Regions from separate parts of the Cobetia sp. Ld8 genome, predicted to be linked through region 2. Evidence: riboswitches for the same ligand, from Rfam matches in the RefSeq annotation. Region 2 holds a riboswitch; the other holds the start of a gene.
The links. Region 2 has a riboswitch for thiamine pyrophosphate ahead of thiC (phosphomethylpyrimidine synthase ThiC). Riboswitches for the same ligand answer to the same signal wherever they lie in the genome.
Positions count from the first base shown of each region.

Region 1: linked by a shared signal. The riboswitch ahead of ACJJV2_RS11145 (ABC transporter ATP-binding protein) and the one ahead of thiC (phosphomethylpyrimidine synthase ThiC) in region 2 are both predicted to bind thiamine pyrophosphate.

Region 1 covers NZ_JBISHF010000008.1:37,857-50,004, forward strand. The annotation lists gene ACJJV2_RS11090 (TusE/DsrC/DsvC family sulfur relay protein) at 1-328, opposite strand, end outside; gene tusB (sulfurtransferase complex subunit TusB) at 385-675, opposite strand; gene tusC (sulfurtransferase complex subunit TusC) at 797-1,207, opposite strand; gene tusD (sulfurtransferase complex subunit TusD) at 1,263-1,652, opposite strand; gene ACJJV2_RS11110 (Bax inhibitor-1/YccA family protein) at 1,780-2,448, opposite strand; tRNA gene ACJJV2_RS11115 (tRNA-Ser) at 2,703-2,793, shown strand; tRNA gene ACJJV2_RS11120 (tRNA-Ser) at 3,013-3,103, shown strand; gene ACJJV2_RS11125 (DEAD/DEAH box helicase) at 3,326-4,537, shown strand; gene ACJJV2_RS11130 (GGDEF domain-containing protein) at 4,723-5,847, opposite strand; gene ACJJV2_RS11135 (potassium/proton antiporter) at 6,044-7,753, opposite strand; gene ACJJV2_RS11140 (hypothetical protein) at 7,891-8,856, opposite strand; TPP riboswitch at 9,021-9,134, shown strand; gene ACJJV2_RS11145 (ABC transporter ATP-binding protein) at 9,193-9,945, shown strand; gene ACJJV2_RS11150 (ABC transporter permease) at 9,942-10,709, shown strand; gene ACJJV2_RS11155 (ABC transporter substrate-binding protein) at 10,856-12,148, shown strand, end outside.
Region 2 covers NZ_JBISHF010000006.1:489,840-501,987, reverse strand. The annotation lists gene ACJJV2_RS03830 (lysophospholipid acyltransferase family protein) at 1-422, shown strand, start outside; gene ACJJV2_RS03825 (PQQ-dependent sugar dehydrogenase) at 718-1,839, shown strand; gene ACJJV2_RS03820 (TIGR04283 family arsenosugar biosynthesis glycosyltransferase) at 2,471-3,181, shown strand; gene ACJJV2_RS03815 (TIGR04282 family arsenosugar biosynthesis glycosyltransferase) at 3,198-3,899, shown strand; TPP riboswitch at 4,053-4,179, shown strand; gene tenA (thiaminase II) at 4,325-4,984, shown strand; TPP riboswitch at 5,142-5,282, shown strand; gene thiC (phosphomethylpyrimidine synthase ThiC) at 5,409-7,418, shown strand; gene ACJJV2_RS03800 (peptidylprolyl isomerase) at 7,546-7,824, opposite strand; gene ACJJV2_RS03795 (hypothetical protein) at 7,912-8,418, opposite strand; gene ACJJV2_RS03790 (phasin family protein) at 8,739-9,107, opposite strand; gene ACJJV2_RS03785 (nuclease-related domain-containing protein) at 9,588-10,883, opposite strand; gene ACJJV2_RS03780 (GNAT family N-acetyltransferase) at 11,013-12,148, opposite strand, start outside.

The sequences.
Region 1 (12,148 bases), on a different contig from region 2:
GCCCGGCGATGCGCGCGCCCACCTTGGGCGGACTGTCCGGGAACAGCCGCATCAGATGCAGCGAGCGGCCCTTGTCGGGGCCAAAGCGCTGGGTCATCGCCTTGCTCAGCGGGCGCATGGCCGGCGAGAGCGAGAAGCGCTGATAGAAGTCGCGCAACACCTCGATCACCTCCCAGTGCTCCGGCGTCAGTTCACGCCCCTCCTCGGCGGCCAGCATTTCCGCCAGCGCCGGGCTCCAGTCATCCAGATCGACCAGATAGCCTTCCGCATCCAGTCCGATATCACGCCCATCAAGCGTCAGTGTGCGCACCGTTTCACTACTGGCCATACAGATCCTGATTCACTGTCTTGCATGAAAATTGAAAGGGAGAAGCGTCTGGCGCCTCAGAACCAGCTGACGGTCTTGTCGGCGGCCTCGGTCAAGGCGACGAAACCGTCGACGTCGACCACGATGACGTTCTCCGCGCAGCGTCCCAGCAGGCCGCGGGACTCGAGGTCTTCGCGCAACGCGAACAGCCGCCCCTCAAGCCCGGCAAGGTGCTGCTCGGCGTTGTCGAGGGCACCATTGACGCCATCCTCGATCAACAGCAGCTGGTCTTCCGGGCCCATGGCATTGAGCACATCGTCATGGATGCGGCTGGAGAACGGCGAACAATTGAGTAGATGTAGATTCATGCAATTATCCAGGCAGGGGAAGCTGGGACTGCCACTGGCCATCAATCAAGAGATATCAATGACATGGCATCAGGAAACTGATGCGAGCATATCAGTCGCCAGCGTTGGCGGCAGTGACGTGTCAGAAGCTCAGCACGCGCGAGAACGCGGTGGTCAGCGCGACCACCTCGTCGTGCTCGAGCAGCGTGACCGGCAACAGCGTGACATCCTGCGCTGTCAGGCCCCGTGCGCGCAGCGCCGCCGCATCGACGTAGCAGCGCTCGACGTCATACATCTCAAGCGCCGCCAGCAGGTTGTCACTGCCCTTCTGCCCCAGCGGCCCGACCTGCTGCCCTTCCAGCAGCGCCATCACGCCATCGCCGGTGAACAGCAGCCCGACCTCGCGCCCGAAGGCCGCCGCGACCATCGCCGCCTCCAGTCCCTCGCGCAGCCAGCTGCTGCCATGCGGGCCATGGCGCAGCATGACCAGCAGATCACCGGCGGCTATCCCGGCGTCATCGCCTGCCAGGGGTGCCGTCATCACATCGCTCATGGTCTGCTCCTCACTCGATAAGTGACATCATCATCAGTGACGACAAGAAATGACGTCATGCAAAGGTGATCAGGTGGTCATTGTCCAGCGTCGCCTCGACCAGCTGGCCCAGCCCCGTCAGCTCGAACGGCGCCTCGAGGGTATGCCCCTGCTTGCCATGCCGCGCCGCTTCGCGCTCATCGAGCATGCCGCGTCTCAGGCCCGCCGCGACACACACCTGCAGGCGGGTGGCGTGATTCTCGGCAAGCGACAGCCAGCGATCGCGCAGATGCGGCTCGTCCTGGGGCGGTGCCATCATGTTGGCGGCGTTGTAGACGCCATCGTGATAGAAGAACACCGTGGTCAGCTGATGGCCGCGCGCCAGCAGGGCGTCGGCAAAGCGCAGCGCCGAATGGCTGGCCTGCTGGCTGTAGGGGCCGCCGTAGACGGCCAGAGCATAACGCATGCGAACCTCGTGTGACTGCTCATGAATGGGCGCCATTCTAGCGCGAGTCACGCCACCTGACACCCGAACGCAAACGACCCCGCCGAGGCGGGGTCGTTTGCAGGTCTCATGCTCCTTCGCTTGACGATCAATCGTCGGAAGCGAAGCCCAGCAGGGCCAGCAGGCTGACGAACATGTTGTAGATGGAGACGTACAGGCTCACCGTCGCCAGCAGGTAGTTGGTCTGCCCGCCGTGGATGATCTGGCTGGTCTCGAACAGGATCGCCGCGGAGGCGAACAGCACGAAGCCGGCGGAGACAGCCAGTGCCAGGCCGCTGATGTTGAAGATCATCGCTGCCAGCATCGCCAGAATCAGCACGATGGCGCCGGCGAACAGGAAGTTGCCCAGGAACGAGAAGTCCTTGCGCGTCACAAGTGCCACCGCGGACAGGCCGGCGAAGGTGATGCCGGTCATGCCGAGCGCGGTCATCACCAGCTGGCCACCGTTGGGCAGGCTCAGGTAGGCATTCAGTACCGGGCCGAGCGTGAAGCCCATGAAGCCGGTGAAGGCGAAGGTCGCGAAGATGCCGGCGGTGGAGTTCGCGGTCTTGTGGACCAGGAACATCAGGCCGTAGGCACCGATCAGCAGCACGAAGATGTTCATGCGGCCGACGCCCATGCTCATCGCCACGCCAGCGGTCAGCGCGGAGAACAGCAGCGTCATTGCCAGCATCATGTAAGTGTTGCGCAGTACCTTGTGAGTACTGAGCGAGCGGCTCGCGGTATCCTGCGAGACCTGCCAGGAGCTGTTAGCCATGGTGTCTATCCTCAGGTTGCTACGATGGATTCATCGATTTGACCCCAGCATGCCCTCAGGGGTTTGCCTAATCAAGAGACAGAACGATGAAAAGCCCTATTGAGGCAACCATCCGGCGCGTGCAAGGCAACGACATCGTCAGTCTCCGCAGCCATTGTGGCATGTGCGACCTTTCAAGCATCTGAACGACAAGGAAATTTACGCTAAGCCCTTGACCCTGACTGAAAAATCCGTAGTATTTCATCCCGTGAGTCGGAGGGATGGCAGAGCGGTTGAATGCACCGGTCTTGAAAACCGGCGTAGGTTAATAGCCTACCCAGGGTTCGAATCCCTGTCCCTCCACCACCTTGATTCCGAAAGCCCCGTCTACCTCAGGTAGGCGGGGCTTTTTCGTGGCCTGACACATGACCTGATTCATGGTCTGGTGCCAGCAGGCGGCTCCGGCGGCCTCACCCCGGCGCCATCCTGCTGCAAGTGATTGTCCGCGATGGCTTTTCCGAAGATTTTTCTTCGCCTACCTCTTGCTATTCTCATCAGGTTCGGTAATATTTCGCTCCGTGAGTCGGAGGGATGGCAGAGCGGTTGAATGCACCGGTCTTGAAAACCGGCGTAGGTTAATAGCCTACCCAGGGTTCGAATCCCTGTCCCTCCACCACCTTGAATTCCGAAAGCCCCGTCTACTTCAGGTAGGCGGGGCTTTTTCATTGTTGCCGCGCAGCGCCCATCGCCGCCACTTCGCTACCCTGTCTGAGCAGCGATGGCCAATGATGCGCCGGGCCGTCAGCGGACTTTCGGCTACAGTGAGCATCACTGCGCCAGACATTCCTTGCCGCAGAATGTGCGCTTGCCCCTCCCCCTTTAGACAAGTCGAGACACCATGCCATTTTCTGCCCTTGGTTTGAGCGATTCCATCGTCAAGGCCGTCACCGAGCAAGGCTACCAGACCCCGACTCCCATCCAGGAGAAGGCGATCCCCGTCGTGCTGGCCGGTGACAACCTGATCGCCGCCGCCCAGACGGGTACCGGCAAGACGGCAAGCTTCGTGCTGCCCATCCTGCAGACCCTGCAGCAGGCGCCCAAGGTACGCGCCAAGCGCGTACATGCCGTCATCCTGACGCCGACGCGGGAGCTGGCGATTCAGGTCGAAGACAACATCCAGCACTACTCCAGGTATCTGGAAGTCAGCTCCATGGCGATGTATGGCGGCGTGGAGATCGAACCCCAGCAACAGCGTCTGATCGAGGGCGTGGACATCCTGGTGGCGACGCCCGGCCGCCTGCTGGACATGCTGACCCGCCGCGCGATCCACCTCGACGAGACACGCACCCTCGTCATCGACGAAGCGGACCGCATGCTCGACATGGGCTTCATCGCCGACATCAACAAGATCGTCGAGAAGCTGCCCAGGGATCGCCAGAACCTGCTGTTCTCAGCCACGCTCTCGGCCCAGGTGCGCGTGCTCGCCAAGACCGCAGTGACGGACGCCGTCGAGATCATGGTCGCACCGGAGAACGTCACCGCGCCGGATATCAGCCAGTATCTGATCACGGTCGACAAGGAGTTCAAGTCCGCCCTTCTGAGCCACCTGATTCACGAGAAGCAGTGGCAGCAGGCGCTGATCTTCATCGAGACCAAGCGCGGCGCCGCCAAGCTGGTGAGTCAGCTGGAGAAGCGTGACATCGCCGCCGAGTCCTTCCACAGCGGTCGCAGCCAGGCAATGCGCGAGCAGCTGCTGGCCGACTTCAAGGCCGGCACCATCAAGTATCTCGTGGCCACCGGCGTTGCCGCGCGGGGCATCGACATCGATGACCTGCAGCGCGTGGTCAACTATGACCTGCCGGACGCCGCCGAGGATTATGTCCACCGCATCGGACGTACCGGTCGCGCCGGAGCCAGCGGTGAAGCCATCTCGCTGGTCTCGCGTGATGACTTCCGCAACCTGTGCGCCATCGAGCAGCACCTGGGCTACTTCGTGACGCGCGAAGCCGTGGAAGGCTTTGCGCCCAAGCTCGCGGTACCGGCCTCGAACAGCGACTACGCCCCCAAGCCCGCAAACAAGAGCCGTCGTCGCCAGCCCAACCGCCGCTGACACCTCTCAGGGCAAGCCTGATGCCCCCCCCCCTCGCGCAGACCTGATAACGCCCTGACACACGCACGCCCCCGGAGACAGGAATGTCATTCTCCGGGGGCGTGCTGGGTTGTATACCAAGCTTTGTTCGCAAATCTCTATGCACGAAGCTCTGTGCACAAAACTCTGCGCGCAGTGAATTGCGCTCAGTTGATGGCGGCGATGCCCGGCCCACCCACGGGGCCCAGCTGGGTGTCACTGACGAAGCCATTGCCGCCGTCCTGCTTGGCGCGGAACAGATTGACGTCGGCCTTGGCGATCAGGCCTTCCAGATCCTTGTCGCCGGACTGACGCTGGGCGACACCGATCGACAGATTGACATCCAGACTGTTGAGGCCGTCATTGATGACGAACGGCAATGCCGAGGCGCCCTTGCACAGGCGCTCCGCCACCTGATCGACGCGCTCGCCATGCAGCCCCGGGCACAGCAGCACGAACTCCTCGCCGCCATAGCGCCCGACCAGGTCCTCCCCGCGCAGGATGCTGCGCATGCGCCGCACCAGCTCCTTGAGTACCTGATCGCCGGCCTGGCGACCCCAGGTCTCGTTGATCAGCGCCAGATGGTCGACATCCACCATCATCACGCTCAGCGCCCCGTTGTTGATCAACATGCCACGCCCGCTGTCGACCAGCTCGGCGCGACTCAGGGCGCCGGTCAGCGCATCGAAGCGCCCCCCCGTCTCGAAACGCTGCTGCAGGCGCTCCACCGACCAGCCCATCTGCACCAGCACCAGCGTGAAGAAGATGGTCAAGACGCCCAGATTGATGATGCGAAATGCCAGCATCCAGCCGGCGGGCAGCGGATTGGTCGGCCCTTCCAGCATCAGGATGATGTAGGCCAGCAGCGGCATGCTCAGGCATGCGGCGCACAGAAGAACGCGCCGCATGAACGACATGCGGATCGAGTAGATGCACAGCAAGGCGCCGAAGTAGAAGTAGTCGAACCCGGCCTCCGAGCCGAAATAGCGCAACGAGAAGCTGATCTGCGCGCAGGTGCCCAGCGCCATCAGCGTGGCCGCCAGGGCTTCTCGGCGAGCACGGTGCAGCTGCAGACAGACCAGATCGACGATCAGCATCGCCAGATTCAGCGCCAGAATGCCCATCTCGCCCAGCCACAACAGCAGGATGGCGTAGAGCAGATGGCAGCTGACCGCCAGCACGTAGACCACGTTGAAGGTGGCATGAAAGGTCTTCTCATCCGCCGTGAGTCCGGGCGGAAATTGCTCGAATCGTCGCAGAAAGCCCGCGAGATGAGGATGTGGGCTGGCCATGTAGTCACCTCCTTGTCGCTGGCCACAATCGGTGGCCAGGCGCTGTCACGGACAAATTGGCCTGACATCAACAGAATACGATATTGATGAGTCCAAACACGACGCCCCCATTACACGCAGTGCAATGGGGGCGTCGTAGTGTGTGAAGCGCAGGCGCAGGCCCTGACACAGATTCAGGCTCAGACACGGGCTCAGCTCAGTGCAGTCGCAGGCCGACCTTGGTGATGCGATTGCCTTCCACCTCGTTCACCACCCAGTGGATGCCATGCCAGTCGACATCGTCGCCGACCACCGGCACCCCGCCGACTCGCCGGGTGATGAATTCGGCGATGGTCAGGTGGTGCTCGCCCTGGGAGAGCGTCAAGCCGTAGACATCGGCGATATCCTGCATGTTGGCATCGCCTTCCAGCGTGAAGGTCCCGAAGAAGGCGCGTTGCTCGTGCTGCAGACTCTCGCCATTGAACATGCGATTGAGGCTCGGCACATCACACGAGCGCCCCACCACGCACAGCACATCCTGCTGATGCAGGCAGGTGCTGCCCTTGGGGTGGATCAACACCTTGTTGCGGAACAGCGCCCCGACCTTGGCCCCCGACGGGAAGCGCAGCATGCGCAGCGCCACGCCTTCCAGCGCCGTGTTGTCGACGCGATAGACCAGCATCTCGTAGTCATTGACCGGCATGATGCCGAGCAGGTTGCGGCGACTGGGCTGTGCGCCCGGTGGCACCACCACCCTCAGCTTGCGCGCCATCGGCGCCAGCGACGAGCCCTGCACCAGCAGCGAGATGATGACCACGAAGAAGGCGACATTGAAGTAGAGACCGGCATTCTCGACCCCGGTGATCACCGGGAAGATCGCCAGCACGATCGGCACCGCCCCTCGCAGCCCGACCCAGCTTATGAACCACAGCTCGCGCCAGCGGAAGCGGAAGAACGGCTTGAGACACAGGATGACCGCCAGCGGGCGCACCACCAGAATCAGCGCCACGCTGAGGATGGCGGCCGGCAGCGCGAACTGCAGCATGGTCGAGGGCGAAACCAGCAGGCCCAGCATCAGGAACAGCACGATCTGCGAGAGATGCGCCAGACCATCATGCACCGGCAGGATGTGCTCCAGATGCCGGCCGGGGTGATTGCCGATCATCAGGCCGCACAGATAGATGGCGAGGAAACCGCTGCCGCCCATCTCGTTGGTGGTGGCGAACAGGCTCAGGCCCAGCGCCAGTGCCAGCAGCGAATAGAGGCCGGGCGCGAGGTCCAGATAGCGCATCAGACGGGCGATCAGCCAGCCGCCGGCGATGCCCATGGCGGCGCCGACACCGAACTGCAGCAGGAAGCTCATGATGCCCGACGCGACACCGGAGAGCTGACCGGTCAGGATCTCGGCCAGCGTGATGGTCAGGAAGATCGCCATCGGGTCGTTGGTGCCGGACTCGATTTCCAGCGTCGCACCGACACGCTCATTGAGGTGAACGCCCTGACCGCCCAGCAGCGAGAAGACCGCCGCGGCATCGGTGGAGCCGACGATGGCCCCGACCAGCAGGCCTTCGATCAGGGTGAGATCAAACAGCCACATGGCCAGAAGGCCCACCAGGCCGCTGGTCATGAAGACCCCGACGGTGGCCAGCACCAGTGCCGGTTTCAGGCCGGCACGAAACGTGGACAGCCGCGTGCGCAGGCCGCCATCGAGCAGGATGAGCGCCAGCGCCAGGTTACCGATCATGTAAGCGGATGAGGCGTCGTCGAACTGGATGCCCAGTACGCCATCTTCACCCGCCAGCATGCCAAGGCCGAGGAACAGCAGTAGCAGCGGCATGCCAAGACGCGCCGAGACGCGGCTGGCCAACACGCTCAAGGCGATCAGCGTGCCTGCCAGCAAGAAATAATAATTCAGGTTCTCTACCACGAGTGCTCCCCCGCCAAGCCCTACATCAGATCTCGAGTGACGTCCATGACGACTCACCCACAGTATTCCATGTCAGCGATGGGGCTGCAGAGAAATTTCACACCTTTCATGTACTTGCAGCGTGCAGCACGCGGATTTCACGCCAGGCTGCGCGGCGAGACCCAGGCAGGGGCTGCCGCAAGCTCAGCATAGGACCGCGGACCGAAGGCCTCCATCGCCCACAACAGCGCACGACACAGCTCACGCTGGCCATCGAGATCGATCATGCGCCCATGGCGCGAATAGCCCTTCATGAAGGCCTGACGCTGCTCCGGCGTTTCCAGCAGCAACTCCACCAGCGCCCAGTCGAACTCGATCGGCGCCCACACCAGCGCCTCCCAATCGCTCCATACCCAGCCGGTGGCGGCGCATAGATATTGATCGGCGCGCATGTCCGGCAGACACCACACCGCGCGAGTCGGCGCCGGGAAGGTGCGCTTGAGCAGCGTGCCAAGCTCCGCACGACGTGGGTGATGGGCGAGAAAGCGCGTGACGCGGGTATTCCAGTGCAACAGCGGCATCGGCTGCGCCAGCGGCTGACCGAAGCCCGACACCGTATCCTGATGCAGGCGACCGAGCTGGTCGCCCAGCAGCTCACAGAAGGTGATGCTGAGATCACTCGGCTGCCCGCTGGACCACGGCAGGTGCCAGATGGGCGCGCCATCGAGACGCCCGAGAAAGGTCAGGGGCAGTGGCGGAATCGGCAGGCGCGCGGGCAAGGCGCCCGCCAGTCGCGTCAGCCCCTCCGGCGTCGCCCAGCGATCGGCGCCGAAGACCCCGCGCATGGCGCGCCAGAAGGGGTCATGGTCTGGCCCGGTGCGCGCCAGCTTGATGAGGCCGGGCGTGCCGCCACGCTGGCGCCATAGCCAGTTGGCGCTATCCGGCCAGGCGAGCGCCAGCGGCTCGAGCGGTTGACCCAGATAGGTCGAGAGCCGGCGGGTCAGTGACTCCTCGGGCCAGCCCCTGGGCACGGGACGCGGCTCGCCCACGGCCTCAGCCGTGCTCGGCCGCTGCGGGGGAACGGGATAACTGGAACAGGTCGAGAGATCCGGTGTGTCGGGCATGATGATCTCCTTGGGCTACACGTCTTGTTACAGTAATCCTCAGCATACCCAAGGCGTGGCACATCGGCATAGTCCGTTTCGCACGCCACCTCTGCCCTGCCCACCTGACCCGCCCCCCGACCCGCGTCGGACAAGACACCGGCAAGACAGTGACGTTACACTGTCGGCCTGGATGGGGGTGCCCGAGGATGGGCTGAGAGCCGCAGCGATACGTCGCGCGACAACCCCTGGAACCTGATCCGGTTGATACCGGCGGAGGGAATCCCCGACGCGTGCCCTGCACGGCGCGTCACCTGCTTCCTCCTGCCGGCACGCCGCCTGACCACGGAATTGCCTGTGTCGCTGGGACTCACCCTCAACAACGCACGAATCGATTACACCGGCCACACGCTGTTCCGCGATATCTCCGCGCGTCTGGAAGCCGGTAGCTGGACGGCACTGCTGGGGCGCTCCGGCTGCGGCAAAAGTTCGCTGCTGCGCCTGCTGGCCGGCCTGGAGATGTCAGACCTCCACCAGCTCGACCTCGCCACCGATGACGGTCAGCCGCTGACCGACCGCGTCGCCTGGATGGCGCAGCAGGACCTGCTGCTGCCGTGGCGGCGCGTCATCGACAACCTGTGGCTGGGCGATGACCTGCGCCGGCGGCCGCGCAATCGCAAGCTTGCCCATGAGCTTCTGGCCGCGGTCGGGCTTGAGGGCCGTGAGCAGGCCTGGCCGGACGCCCTCTCCGGCGGTCAGCGCCAGCGCGTCGCCCTCGCCCGCACGCTCTACCAGCAGGCGCCGGTCGTGATGATGGACGAGCCGTTCTCGGCGGTGGATGCCATCACCCGTCTGGAGCTGCATGATCTGGCCAGCCGCCTGCTCAAGGGCCGCACCGTCCTGATGGTGACCCATGACCCGCTGGAGGCATTGCGCCTCGCCGATCAACTGCTGGTGCTGCGCCCCTCGAGCCTCCCGGGCCACGGCGCCGAGCTGGAACGCCTGCCGGGGCTTGGCGCCGCACGCCCGGTGCCGCTGGATGACCCGGCCCTGCCACCGGCGCAGGCGCAACTGATCGCCCGCCTGCGCGATAGCGAGGAGGCCGCATGAAACGTCTGCACGCCATGCGTCACCTCGTCATCAGCGCGCTGCTCCTGCTGGGGCTTTGGCAGCTGATCATTGCCGTTACCGCCGTACCGCCCTACATTCTGCCCACGCCGCAGGCCGTGCTCGAGGTGCTGATCCAGAAGGCGCCGCTGCTGGCCCATCACGCTGGCGTCACCATCAGCGAGATACTGGCCGGGCTGGTGCTGGGCATTCTGCTCGGCCTTGCCACCGCGCTGGCGCTGGCCTTCATTCCCCGCCTGCGCCGCACGCTGCTGCCGCTGCTGCTGATCAGCCAGGTGATACCGCTGTTCGCGATCGCGCCGCTGCTGGTGCTGTGGCTCGGCTATGACATGCTGTCCAAGGTGGTGATGGCGACACTGATCATCTATTTCCCGGTCGCCTCCACCGGCTACGACGGCCTGCGCCAGACCCGACAGGGCTGGCTGGATCTTGCCCATACCCTGGGTGCCAGCCCGTGGCGCCGACTGATCCATATCCAGCTGCCCGCCGCGCTGCCGGCACTGGCCTCCGGCATACGCATGGCCGCGACCGCCGCCCCCATCGGCGCCGTCATCGGGGAATGGGCCGGTGCCAGTCAGGGGCTGGGCTATCTGATGCTCAACGCCAACGCGCGCATGGAAATCGACCTGATGTTCGCCGCCCTGCTGGTGCTGGTCGCCTTCTCCCTGCTGCTCTATTTCTCTCTGGACGCGCTGCTGCGCGCCCTGATGCCCTGGCACCGCGACCGGCTGACACGTCTGAGCTGACACGCCGGGGCTTCGAGTAACTACCGCAAGACCGCAAGATCGCGTAACCGAAAGACGCAACCACGCTCGACACAAATTGCATGAGCCTGACGACTGCCGCCCACGAACGGCAGCACCACTACCCTGTGATCACAAGGAACTCCGCCATGTCTCTTTCGTCATCGGCGCCACGGCGCAAAGCACAGCCGACACGTTCACCACGTGCCTCGCTGCTGTCCACCGCCTTCGCCACCCTGCTGACCACGCTGTGCCTGAGCAGCCTGCCAGCCACCGCCATGTCGGCCCACGCCGCCGAGGCAGAACCCGCCACCAGCACCCAGTCAGCGCCGGAAATCGTCGCTCAGCAGGCCGAGGTCGGAGTGAACGGTGACTCGGCCGCCTCGGCGCCGGTGGCAAGCCAGGAAGCCGTCGAAGCGACCGCCGGCGCCGCCGAGCAGGCCAAGAACGGTGCTGAACCGGCCGCGGATGCCCCGACAGCTGCCAGCGACGAACAGAGCGCTGATGCTGACTCGAAGGACGTCGCCGAGGACAACTCCAAGGGCGCTGCCACCGCTGAGCAGCCATTGACGCAGTTCAAGGTCATGCTCGACTGGTACACCAACCCCGGTCACGCCCCGCTGGTGCTGGCGCAGGAGCTGGGTCTGTTCAAGAAGCACGGCCTTGATGTCGAGCTGATCGCCCCCGCCGACCCGAGCGTGCCGCCCAAGCTGGCCGCCGCCGAGCGCGTCGACATCGCCATCAGCTATCAGCCGCAACTGCACCTGCAGATCGATCAGGGCCTGCCGCTGGTACGTATCGGCACCCTGGTCGCCACGCCGCTGAATGTGGTGGTGGTGCGCGCCGACAGCGACATCCAGTCGATCGCCGACCTCAAGGGCAAGCGGGTCGGCTACTCGGTGGGCGGCGTCGAGGAAGTGCTGCTCTCCACCATGCTGCAGCACAGCGGCCTGACGCTGGATGACATCACGCTGACCAACGTCAACTTCTCGCTGACGCCGTCACTGCTGACGCGCAAGGTCGATGCCGTCACCGGCGCCTTCCGCAACTTCGAGCTGGCCCAGATGGCCCAGGAAGGCGTCAAGGGCCGCGCCTTCTACATCGAGGAAGAAGGCGTGCCGACCTATGACGAGCTGATCTTCGTCGCCAACAGCGACAGCTACGAGCGCAAGCAGGCCCAGTATGCCGGCTTCCTCGCCGCCGTCGGCGAAGCCACCGCCTGGATCATCAACCACCCGGACCAGGGCTGGGAGATGTTCCGCGACTCCGACCCGGCACTGGATACCGAGCTCAACAAGGAAGCCTGGTACGCCACCCTGCCGCGCTTCGCGCTGCGTCCTGCCGCGCTGGATGCCGGCCGCTACCGTGACTTCGAGGACTTCCTGTTCGAGCGCGGCATGATCAAGAAGCGCCAGTCACTGAGCCACCTGGCCGTCGACGTC
Region 2 (12,148 bases):
ATCAGGAGCCGGGCCGTGGCAGCGGCGTCTTCGCCGACTTCTATGGCCGGCCCGCCTATACCGCCACCCTGCTGCCCAAGCTGGTGGCGAGAACCGATGCGCGCGTCGTCACCGGTGTCGCCCAGCGCCTGGAAGATGGCCATGGCTTCGCCATCCACTTCCTCGCTGCGGATGAGGGGGTCTATTGCGAAGAGGAAGTCGCCTCGGCACGCGGGGTGAATGCCTCGGTGGAAGCGGCGATCGCCTTGGCGCCGGCCCAGTATCAGTGGGAATACAAGCGCTGGCGCAAGAGCCCGCAGGAAATGGAGCAACAACCGGGCTGGCAGGAATCCCGCTTCTATGCGCGCACCTACTCCTTCTTCTCGCTCAAGGGCTGGCGCCGCTATTTCAAGCATCGCCGCAAGACCAGCAAGCGCGGCTGAGGGCAGCACTGGCGGATCAGGCCATCAGCTCCCAGACTGAATGCGCATGGCTCAATGACAGGAGGCAAGGATGCCGATCGAGACTCACACCGCTCACCTCACAAGCGCATCGTCCCGGCGCCCCTCACTGTCCCGGGCAGTGACGGCATGCCTGATGACAGGCTTGGCGACAAGTGTGGCAACAAGAGTGACGGCACGTCTGGTCGCAAGTGCCGCGGCGGCCTGTCTCGCATTGTCTCTGCCGGTCCAGGCAGAGACAGGCACTTCTTCACTGTTGTTGGTGAGCGCTCAGCAAGTGCCCAGTGATGCCCCAGCGCTCAAGCTGCCTGAGGGCGCCACGCTCGAGCGGCTGGCCTCGCTCGACAGTCCACGCATGTTGCATCTCACTGATGCTGGCGAGCTGCTGATCGGCTCGCGGGCCGAGCGTGTCTATCGCGCTCAGCTGACGCCGGACGGCAACCTCTCTGCAGTGAAGACGCTGGTCGAACTGTCGGGCTACCCTCACTCGCTGGTGGTGCGCGGCGACAAGCTCTATGTCGCGACCACCGCCGCCTTGCTGGTCGCCAACTATTCACGTGGCGAGTCTCTCACCCGCGATGACTTTCGTGAGCTGATCGCCCTGCCCGGCGGCGGTGGCCACAACTCGCGCACCTTGAGTCTCGGGCCGGATGGTGGCCTCTATCTGGCGCTGGGCATCCAGGGCAATTGCTCGAATCAATACCTTGCAGGCAGCGACCAGGGTTACTCCTTCAGTGAACGCCGCGGCGGCGTGCTGCGCCTTGAGGAATCCGGCGATGCGCCGCTCTGGCAGCCCTGGGCCAGCGGGCTGCGCAACCCGGTAGGCCTCGCCTGGCAGCCAGGTAGGGAAGATGAGCCGCGTCTGCTGGCCACCAACAACGGCCCCGACCACTGGGGCTATGAGCAACCTCGCGAGCTGGTGGTCGCAGCCCGCGAAGGCAGCTTCCATGGCATGCCCTGGTATCAGTGGGTCGATGGCCGCTGGCAGGCGGATGACTGCATCACTAGCGATTCACCGCGTGAGCGTGACGAGATTGAGCCGCCGCTGGCCGAGATCCCCGCTCGCAGTGCGCCGATGGGAATCGCGGTGGTACCGCCAGAGCATCCATTGGCTGCAGACATGGATGTCGTGGTGGCAGTCCACGGCAGCTGGGGCACGGCGCCCTCCGGCAACGCGGCGGGTGACCCGGCCAGCCGCCGTGAGCCTCGCCTGCTGGGCCTCAAGCTGGCGACGCCAGACACTGAAGCACGCCTGATGCCAGTGCTGACCGGCCTGCAGGACAGCAGCAGCGGTCAGCGCTGGATTCGCCCGCTCGATGTCCTGTTCGGCCCTGATGGCAGCCTGTACTTCACCTCGGATAGTGGCGCGGCTGGCCTCTATCGCCTCACCTTCGATTGATGGCCTGACCTCCAGCAGAACGGGCTTTTGAGAAGCGAGGCCCTGGCCCTTAGTCACGCGCTCTCTCCAAGCCCTCTCTCCAAGCCCTCTCTCCAAGCCCTCTCTCCAAGCCCTCTCTCCAAGCCCTCTCTCCAAGCCCTCTCTCCAAGCCCTCTCTCCAAGCACTCTCTTCAGGCTCTCTTTCCAGGCTCTCTTTCCAGGCTCTCTTCAGGCTCTCTTTCCAGGCTCTCTTTCCAGGAGCTGCCTGGGAGAGGACCTATGAATAGGGCCGATGAATGCAGCGCTTGCCTGCTGCAGACTCAGAAAACCTGCCGTTCATGCCCCGCCTGCGAATTACAGAAATGTAGTCCTGTGCCCTCGCATGCACCCAATGGCCAGCTAGGCATTGTGTGGCCATGGAGCGACACTGGATCGACGCCAAGCGTTTAATGAACGATGACGCGTTGAGAGAGCGTCTCTCGCCCGTGCATCCAGCCTACGAACTCCTGCGTATGATCCAACGAATACGCCATCGTCGGAGCCTGCCGCCATGAACCAGCAGCCACCCCCAGCATCACGGACGTCCGCCAGCCGGGACTCCCTGTCGAGCACATGCACGCACCTGACGCGCGCTCCCTGGCTGAGCATCGTGATGCCGGTGAATGACGAGGCAGCCGGCATCGTGCAAACCCTGATTGCCTTGAGTCGCCTGCGCGCGGGGGGTGACTGTGAAGTGATCGTGGTGGATGGTGGCTCGACGGATGGCACCCCCTCACTGGCCCGACCGCTGTGTGATGCCGTGCTGAACAGTGAGCCGGGCCGGGCACGCCAGATGAATGCCGGAGCCGCGCGTGCACGCGGAGAATGGCTGCTGTTTCTGCATGCCGATACCGACTTGCCCGACAATGCGCTGGCATTGCTCAAGGAGGCCGTCACGACGCATCGCCGCAGCGACTGGGGCCGCTTCGATGTCAGCATCAAGGGCGAGTCGCCGTGGTTACCGATGATCGCTGCCATGATGAATCTGCGCTCGCGGCTGACCAGCATCAGCACGGGCGACCAGACCCAGTTCGTGCAGCGCTCGACCTTCGAGGCCATCGGCGGCTTTGCCGACATGCCACTGATGGAAGATATCTGGCTGAGTGCCCAGCTCAAGCATCTGACCCCGCCAATGAACCTGACTGCGCGCGTTACCACCAGCGGTCGACGCTGGGAGACCCACGGCGTCTGGCGCACCATCGTCAAGATGTGGGGACTGCGGCTGGCGGCCTGGTGTGGCGTCTCCCCTGCACGCCTGGCACGCCTTTACGGCTATCGCGCCGCGGCGCAGGCCTGTGAGCAGCGCGGCATGCCCCATGCGTGATACGGCGTTGCCTACCTTGCCCACAGCTGATGCCGCGTCAGAGGTGCGCCCGACTCTCATCATCTTCGGTCGCCTGCCCATCGCCGGCCACTGCAAGACACGCCTGATCCCCGCACTCGGCCCCGAGGGCGCAGCTCGACTCTATGCGCGGATGCTGAGCCATATCGTTGACCACGCCTGCGCCGCGCGCCTCGGCAAGGTCGTGGTGATGCTGACGGCCTCTGCCGAGCCGTCGAGCCAGGCACCTGAACAGGCGGCTCTGCGGGTAGCGCTGGAAGCCCGGCTGCGAAACGTTGTCGATGCCTCTGCCGACCTCACCTTCGAGGCGCAGCCGCAGGGGGAACTCGGTGAGCGAATGTCTCGGGCCATGGCCCGACATCTTCCCGAGGGGCCGGTGTTGCTGATGGGCTCCGACCTACCGGCGCTGGATAGCCAGCGGCTGCGCGAGGCAGCCCACAGACTGCGCACTCACGACGCGGTGCTGCAGCCCACCGACGATGGCGGCTATGGCTTGATCGGCCTCAAGGCGCCCTGCCAGCAAGCCTTCCTGCTGCCCCACTGGAGTCATGCCCATGTCTGCCGGGACACCCTGACGCTGCTGGCACGGGCGGGGAGAACGGCCGCTTGCCTGCCGACCAGCTGGGATGTCGATGAGCCGCGTGACCTGGAGCGACTGTCGCGCCACCTGCCGGCGCTCATGGCCGGCCTTGCCGCTTGAGACTTTCCATGAACCCGCTCACGGCTTTCTACAAACCCGCTTGAGGCTCTTCACACGTTCGGCATGCCTCCCAAAGTCGTATGCATTTTTGCTCACACTGCCCTTCTTCTACGCCTCAGGGCTGTTACACTCGCTGCATCGTGACTCACATGTCACAGCTTGACGGGGTGCCGGTAAGACCGGCTGAGATGTCATGCGCAGGCAATGTCCTTGCGTGAATGACGATCCCGCCGAACCTGATCCGGCTAGTACCGGCGTAGGGATCAAGCGCGAAGCGATGCCACTCGATATCGTCACCACTTTCTCACGGTGACTGTCGGCACCTCCCCCGCTTTCCCCTGCTCCTGTTCCGGTACTGGCCACGCTTGCGCCAGAGACCTGTCGCCCCATCACGGGTCGTCAGCACGCTCACCGAGGGATGCGTCATGCCTAGTTTCAACGACCTGACCAGTGCCTGCGCCGAGGAATGGCGTGACTATCTCGAGCACGACTTCGTTCGCCAGCTGGGCGAAGGTCGTCTGCCGGAGGAGTCCTTCCGCCATTACCTGCAGCAGGACTACCTGTTCCTGATCCACTTCGCGCGCGCCTGGGCGCTGGCCGCCTACAAGAGCCGCACCCTCGCGGAGCTGCGTCAGGCCACCGCCAGTCTGGACACCATCCTCAATACCGAGCTCGATCTGCATATCGGCTACTGCAGCGAGTGGGGCATCAGCGAGGATGACCTGAGCGAGCTGCCGGAATCCCGCGCCACCCTGGCCTATACCCGTTACGTGCTCGATTGCGGCCAGCGCGGCGACCTGCTCGATCTGCACGTGGCGCTCGCGCCCTGCCTGATCGGCTACGGTGAGATCGCCGAGTGGCTGCTCGATCAGGACACCACCGAGATCGAGAACAACCCGTACGCGGACTGGATCGCGATGTACTCAAGCGATGACTTCAAGGAAGCCGTCGAAGCCGAGCGTGAATGGCTGGATGCGCGACTCTCGGAAGTCTCGGAGCGTCGATTGGGTGAACTGGTCGATGTCTTCCGGGACGCCACGCGACTCGAGATCGACTTCTGGCAGATGGGCCTCGATCGCGCTTGAGTCATGACAGACTGACGTCCCGGCGCTCGCCATGAGCCGCTCGGGATGACGCCATCCCCATGGATGGCACGACTGACAGGCCAACAGAGCCTGGATGCGAGAATGCTCCCCGGGGCAAGCCTGACGCTTCGGGCAACACCCTCGCATTGAAATCTGAACACGCTTGACGGGGTGCCGGTGGAACCGGCTGAGATCCTGCATGCATGCTTCGCCGCCCTGACGCGCGAGCTTGCCAGCAAGGGGTCCCGTGGAACCTGAACCGGTTAGGACCGGCGTAGGAATCAAGCTGATGGCCAGCCGCTGCGCGCGGCCGCCTCGCTCCCGGGCCACCTGCTGGCAAGGAGTCGGCGACGACCATCCTCTCCCTGCGCACGGTCTTCCCATGATGACGTCAGCCGTGACGTCGCCCTTTGAGGAGACCTGCATGAGCACTGCCCCGACGACACAAGACCCGCAAGCCACCAACGCCGCCGAGTCACCGCTCGCCTCGCAGCCTGAGGCTGCCCCCAAGGCACGCGCGCGTGCCGGTCGCAAGGATGGCAGCCGCCACCTCGCCAGCGAAGCACAGGTCGACGCCGCCGCCATCGCGCCGCTGAGCGGCTCGCGCAAGATCTATATCGAAGGCTCCCGACCGGACATCCGCGTGCCCATGCGCGAGATCGGCTGCTCGCCGACCCAGACCTCCAGCGGTCTGGAAGAGAACCCGCCGATCGTCGTCTACGATACCTCCGGCCCCTACACCGATCCGGCGGTCGAGATCGACATCCGCCGGGGTCTGGCGCCGCTGCGCGAGAAGTGGATCGAGGAACGCGGTGATACCGAACAGCTCACTCAGCTGAGCAGTGAATATGGCCGCGTGCGCCAGGCCGACCTACGCCTGTCGTCCCTGCGCTTCGAGCTGGACCATCGCCCGCGTCGTGCCCTGCCGGGCAAGAATGTCACCCAGCTGCACTATGCGCGCCAGGGCATCATCACCCCGGAGATGGAATACATCGCGATTCGCGAGAATCAGCGACGTATCGCGCTGCGTGAGGAATATCAGGGCAGCGAATCCGTCGAGAGCATTCTGGGCCATCAGCACCCAGGCCACAGCTTCGGCGCCAACCTGCCCGACGAGATCACCGCCGAATTCGTGCGTGAGGAAGTCGCACGCGGCCGCGCCATCATTCCCGCCAACATCAATCACCCGGAAAGCGAGCCGATGATCATCGGCCGCAACTTCCTGGTGAAGGTCAACGGCAACCTGGGCAACTCGGCGGTCACCTCCTCCATCGAGGAAGAGGTCGACAAGATGACCTGGGCGATCCGCTGGGGTTCCGACACCGTGATGGACCTCTCGACCGGCGCCAACATCCACGAGACCCGTGAATGGATTCTGCGCAATTCTCCCGTGCCCATCGGCACGGTGCCGATCTATCAGGCGCTGGAGAAGGTCGATGGCGTGGCCGAGAACCTCGACTGGGAGATCTTCCGCGACACGCTGATCGAGCAGGCCGAGCAAGGCGTCGACTACTTCACCATCCACGCCGGCGTCCTGCTGCGCTATGTGCCGCTGACCGCCAGCCGCGTGACCGGCATCGTCTCGCGCGGCGGCTCCATCATGGCCAAGTGGTGTCTGGCGCATCACGAGGAAAGCTTCCTCTATCGCCACTTCGAGGACATCTGCGAGATCTGCAAGGCCTACGACATCAGCCTGTCACTGGGCGATGGCCTGCGCCCGGGCTCGGTGGCCGATGCCAATGACGCCGCCCAGTTCGGTGAGCTCGAGACGCTCGGCGAGCTGACGAAGATCGCCTGGCAGCACGATGTCCAGGTCATGATCGAAGGCCCGGGTCACGTGCCGATGCACCTGATCAAGGAAAACATGGACAAGCAGCTCAGCGAGTGTGACGAGGCGCCCTTCTACACCCTCGGCCCGCTGACCACCGACATCGCCCCGGGCTACGACCACATCACCTCCGGCATCGGCGCCGCGATGATCGGCTGGTTCGGCTGCGCCATGCTCTGCTACGTGACCCCCAAGGAGCACCTGGGCCTGCCCAACAAGAACGACGTCAAGACCGGCATCATCACCTACAAGATCGCCGCGCATGCCGCCGATCTGGCCAAGGGCCACCCGGGCGCGCAACGCCGTGACAATGCGCTCTCCAAGGCGCGCTTCGAGTTCCGCTGGGAAGACCAGTTCAATCTGGGCCTGGACCCGGACACCGCGCGCAGCTTCCACGACGAGACGCTGCCCAAGGACTCGGCCAAGGTCGCCCACTTCTGCTCCATGTGCGGGCCGAAGTTCTGCTCGATGAAGATCACCCAGGAAGTGCGTGATTACGCCAATGAGCATGGCCTGACCGGCGATGCCGACAGCGTGATGGCCGGCATGCAGGAGCAGGCCGACAAGTTCAAGCGTGAAGGCAGCCAGCTCTATCAGGAGGTCTAGGCAAGCGCCTGACGCACAGGAAAGCTGACTTTCTAAGCCACAAAAAACGCCCCGACCAGTGATGGTCGGGGCGTTTTCGTCACATCCTGCCAGGGGCTCATGACATCTCATGAGCGTGACAGAAGGCTCACGTGCGGCTGGTGACTTCCAGCAGGTGATAACCGAACTGGGTCTTCACCGGGCCCTGAACCGTGTTGATCGGGGCGCTGAACACGACTTCGTCGAATTCCTTGACCATCATGCCCGGGCCGAAGGCGCCCAGGTCGCCGCCACTGCGGCCGGACGGGCAGGAGGAGTGCTCGCGAGCGGCATCAGCGAAATCGCGGCCGTTCTCGATTTCGGTCTTGAGAGCTGCACACTGTTCTTCGCTGGAAACGAGAATATGACGCGCTGTGGCCTGTGCCATGTCTATCACCTGTCACTGATCGAATAAATGCCGTCGGCAATCACCGGCGGCGTGGCAGGTCATTGTGGCCCAAGGCAGCGCTCGCCGCTAGCGTCCTGCACAGACCCGGCGCTGATACTGGATGGCATCGAGATCATTGCTGCCGAGCAGTGCCGCCGTGGCAGCGTTGCATTCCGCCTCGGCCAAGTCATCGGCAGCAGATGTTTCCGCCCACTGGATGTTGCCGACACTGGGCCGGTAACTGACTGCGGCATTGCATGCCATGCGCCGCGTACTGTTGTAACGCTGCGAAGGAAGAGTCGGAGGATTGCTGGTCATTTCCCGGCACGTCGAGGCAAACATCTCGCTGGCCGCCTGACTGCAACGGGTATGGGCCATGGCATTCTGGCGCTTTCTGGCACACACCGAGTCATTGAGAACACGCCAATGCAGGGTATCGAAATCGATCACCTGCCCTTGATAGCGGGTCTCGACATGCTCGCGCTGAAGCCCTGCTGTCGTCGTCAGATGCGAGGCGACACCCTCACCGAATTGCCCACTCAAGCCCGAGACCGCATCCATTAACGCTGCCAATGCCGCACTGACAGAATTCATCACACACTCCTTGTGTTGATGCCTCCCGGCATACGCCGCCGGGGAGCCTTGCTCGATCATCCCTGACCGTCACTTGCGGTGACATGACCTGATAGCGCTGCCTCATGACGAGACTGATAACGCCGACGGACAGCGCCGGCGCACTCCCTGCGACATTACCCGTACACCGGCATCATTGCCTTAACGCTCAAGGGGATGATGCCAACGTTTCCCTCTCCAGCAACGAGTAATCAGATTCAGTACCCCGGACACGCGAACGCCCACCCGGAAGACCGGATGGGCGTTGGGGACGCTCGCCTGGGAGCGTCGGCAGCAGTCGCTTACTTGGCGACTTTCTGCATGGCCTCGGAGGCGGACTTGGCGTTGCTTTCTGCCAGTTCCTGACCTTTCTTGGCGTATTCCTGGTTCAGCTCGACCACTTTCTGGGTGTCGTTCTGCAGCTTCTCGCCCAGAGTCTTCACGGTTTCCTGCTGCTCCTTGACGAAGTTCTTCAGACCTTCGCTGTCCTTGATCTCGAGCATGGAACGCGCCTGGGTCAGGGAAGCATCAGCATAGGACTTGGTCAGTTCCATCTGTGCGCCGATCAGCTTCTCGCTGTAATCGATGCTCAGGGCGCTGAACGCACGCAGCGGAGACAGGAACATATCGTCGAACTGCTGAGCGGACTTCTCGAAGTTGGCATTGAACATGTAGGCACCCTCCAGGGTATTGGCATCACGCTGAAATGAACCGGAGCGTTGCTCCGTTCGGTTATCAGGACTGAACCGGGCTGGTGCACCGTAGTGACCGAGCCATCATTATCAAGCCGTCACTATCAAGCCGTCGCGGTCAGATAGTGCTATCGACCAGGTTCCATCCTCGCTGCAACGCAGCATAAGACAGTCTTTGTTGCACTGCAACATCAAAAACATCGCAACGACTGATCTGTACGCCCTGGTTGATGTAGTTGCTTGATTGCACTGGAGAAAAACAATCAGAAGTCGAAAAGAAAATTGACGCCCTGGGCTCCCGACACGCCCTTCACCACGCCTTGGAACGCCAGACTGGGCCTAAGTGCTGAGCCAAAGTGCTGGGCCATAGGGCTGGGAGGATAGAGGGCTAGGACAGAGGGCTGGAACAGAAGCCTGAAGCTGAAAGGCTGAACTTGAGGAGAGCGCCGTGCTGCTGTCTCACTGGCATGAGGCGTCGCGACAGCGTTTGCAGAGCAGGCGCCCGGCCAGCGCGCGTGCCTGATCTGCCTGACGACAGAAGTCGACACTCTGGGTGGAAAGCCACCGCCGACAGCCCTGGCAGCGCGGCAAGCCTTCCTCATCCTGCGACTGGGCGGAAGACGCGCCCTGCTGATTGTCGGCCGCAGCCCCCTGCTGCTCGCCTGCCGCCTGCGGGCTAGCGGGGCCTTCTCGGCCATCCTGATCCGGAGCCTGGTGCTCGGGTTGCCAATGCGCGCCCTGCAGCCCTCGGCCCCCAAAACCGCACTGCCGTTTCAGGGCAGCAGTAGATGTCACGCCACGCTGGACCGCCAGCGTCGTGTCATCCGACGCCCCCTCCATGTCATCAGACTCTGCCGCCATGGCAGCGCTATCGCCTGAAGCCCGCGCCAGTTCTTCAGGCGATAGCGGCGGTTGCCATAGATAGGCCAGCGGGGATACCTGAGTGGCAGCGTCGCCCTCCGTCGCGCGCGCGTTAGCGGCCAGGCCCAGCTCCGCCACCCAATCCGTATTGGGGGCCACATGCTGGGTCGCGATGGCGCGCCCCAGCTGGCGCAGGCGGCGCTGATCGAGGCGGTGGGTAAAACTGCGCAGCCGTGTCACGTAAGCGGTCTTGCCGCTCACCTGCAGGCACTGACGCTTGAGGCGCGCGAAGGACAGCAGCGCACGACTGTCGACGATGTCTTCCGGCGGCCGACTGACCTGAGCCGCATCGGCCACCACGATGCGATAGCGCAATTGCGGCTGCAGGGTCATCCCCAGGCGCACAGGCAACAACGAGGAGGCCTCCAGCCATTGCACGATGGCGCGGCTACGCTCAGGGATCGTCTGCAAGGGACACGGCGTCACGGCATGCGCCATGACGCCATCTTCGCCTGAGGGTGTCTCGCCGCCCTGCGCGACTCGTCCGCCATGGGCCAACAGCTCACCGAAGGGGGTGATCGAGAGCGTCAGATCAAAACAGGAGGCATCCAGCACCCAGACCTGCATGAGGCTGTTGATCAGCAGGTGATCGATCTCGATCACTCCCTCTGCCTGCGCCAGCCGCACATCATGCAGCACCACCCAATCATCCCGCGTCCCCAACAAGGCATCCAGCTGGCTTGCCAGCGCACGGCGACGCGCCTGACGGGCACGTATCGCACGCAGGGCCTCCAGCACCTTGTGGCGCTCGGGCGCGGCAAGCGCAGCATCCTGCGCCAGCACCTCGAGCACCAGCAGGTCGTATTCCCGTGAATCGCAGTCCTTGATCAGCATGGGCGCCTCTGGATTAGAGCATTCATATATAACTCAGTGTAGTGCCCTATTCGCAATCTTTCTTGCCTCTGACTCCGCGGGAGAATCCGCCAGCGGATAGCGTATTGCAGTGACGAAGTCTGAGGGTCATCACTCCTGCGCTGGCTGGGGCGCGGCCTCCCGGTAAGGCAGCATTGCCGTCACCTGCTGACGCGCCTTGCTGAGCCAACGCGCCTCCTCCTCGACAGCCTCTGCCACCGCCTCCTGAAGCCCGGGATGCATCAGCCAATGCAACGACCCGGTGGCATACGCCGCGAAACCGCGGCTGATCTTGTGCTCTCCCTGGGTGCCGGGATCGAAGCGCTTGAGCCCTCGCTGCAGGCAGAATTCGAGCCCCTGGTAATAGCAGACCTCGAAGTGCAGACAGTCGGCATGGACTTCGCTGCCCCACCAACGACCATACAGGCAATCACTGCCGATCAGACACAAGGCTGCCGCCACCGGCGCGCCCTGCTCATCACGCGCCTGCACCAGCAGCAACCGCTCGGGCATGCTGCGCCTGAGCTGCTGGAAGAAATCGAGCGGCAGATAAGGGCGCTGGCCGCGCTCGAGATAGGTCATGCAGTAGCAACGGTAGAAGGCCTCGATGTCATCAGGGCCAATCTGCGCCCCCTCGAGCCTGGCCAGCGTGAAGCCTTGCTCGGCAACCTTGCGCCGCTCGCGGCGGATCTCCTTGCGCCGTTTGGAGCGCAGACTCTCAAGCCAGGTGGCAAAGTCCGGCTCGCCGCGTGACTGCCAGTGATATTGCATCCCGGGACGCGAAATCAGCTCCGGAATCGCCGCCTGCCAGTCTTGCCGCTCCTCTGCCGAGGCAAACAGCAGATGAAACCCGCTGTGCTCATAACGACGCAGCGCGCTACCCGGCTCAGCCGCGGGTGCAATGCCGGCCTTGAGATGAGGCCACAACCACTCAAGCAAGGCACGTCGGGCTGCGGGCGACGTCAACTGCGGCGAGGTGACAAGGCGTGGGCCATCGCTGGGAGTGAACGGCACGGCAGTCAACTGCTTGGGATAATAGCGCCCACCGGCCTGCTCCAGGGCCTCCGCCCATTGCTGGTCGAACACATATTCGCCACGCGAGTGCAGCTTGAGATAGCGCAGCAGCCCCGCCAGCAAGCGGCCGTCGGCGTCTCGCACTACCAGATGGGCAGGATGCCAACCACTGGCGGCGCTGGCCGCACCACAGCTTTCCAGCGCGCTCAGATAGGCATGCTGCAGGAAGGGAT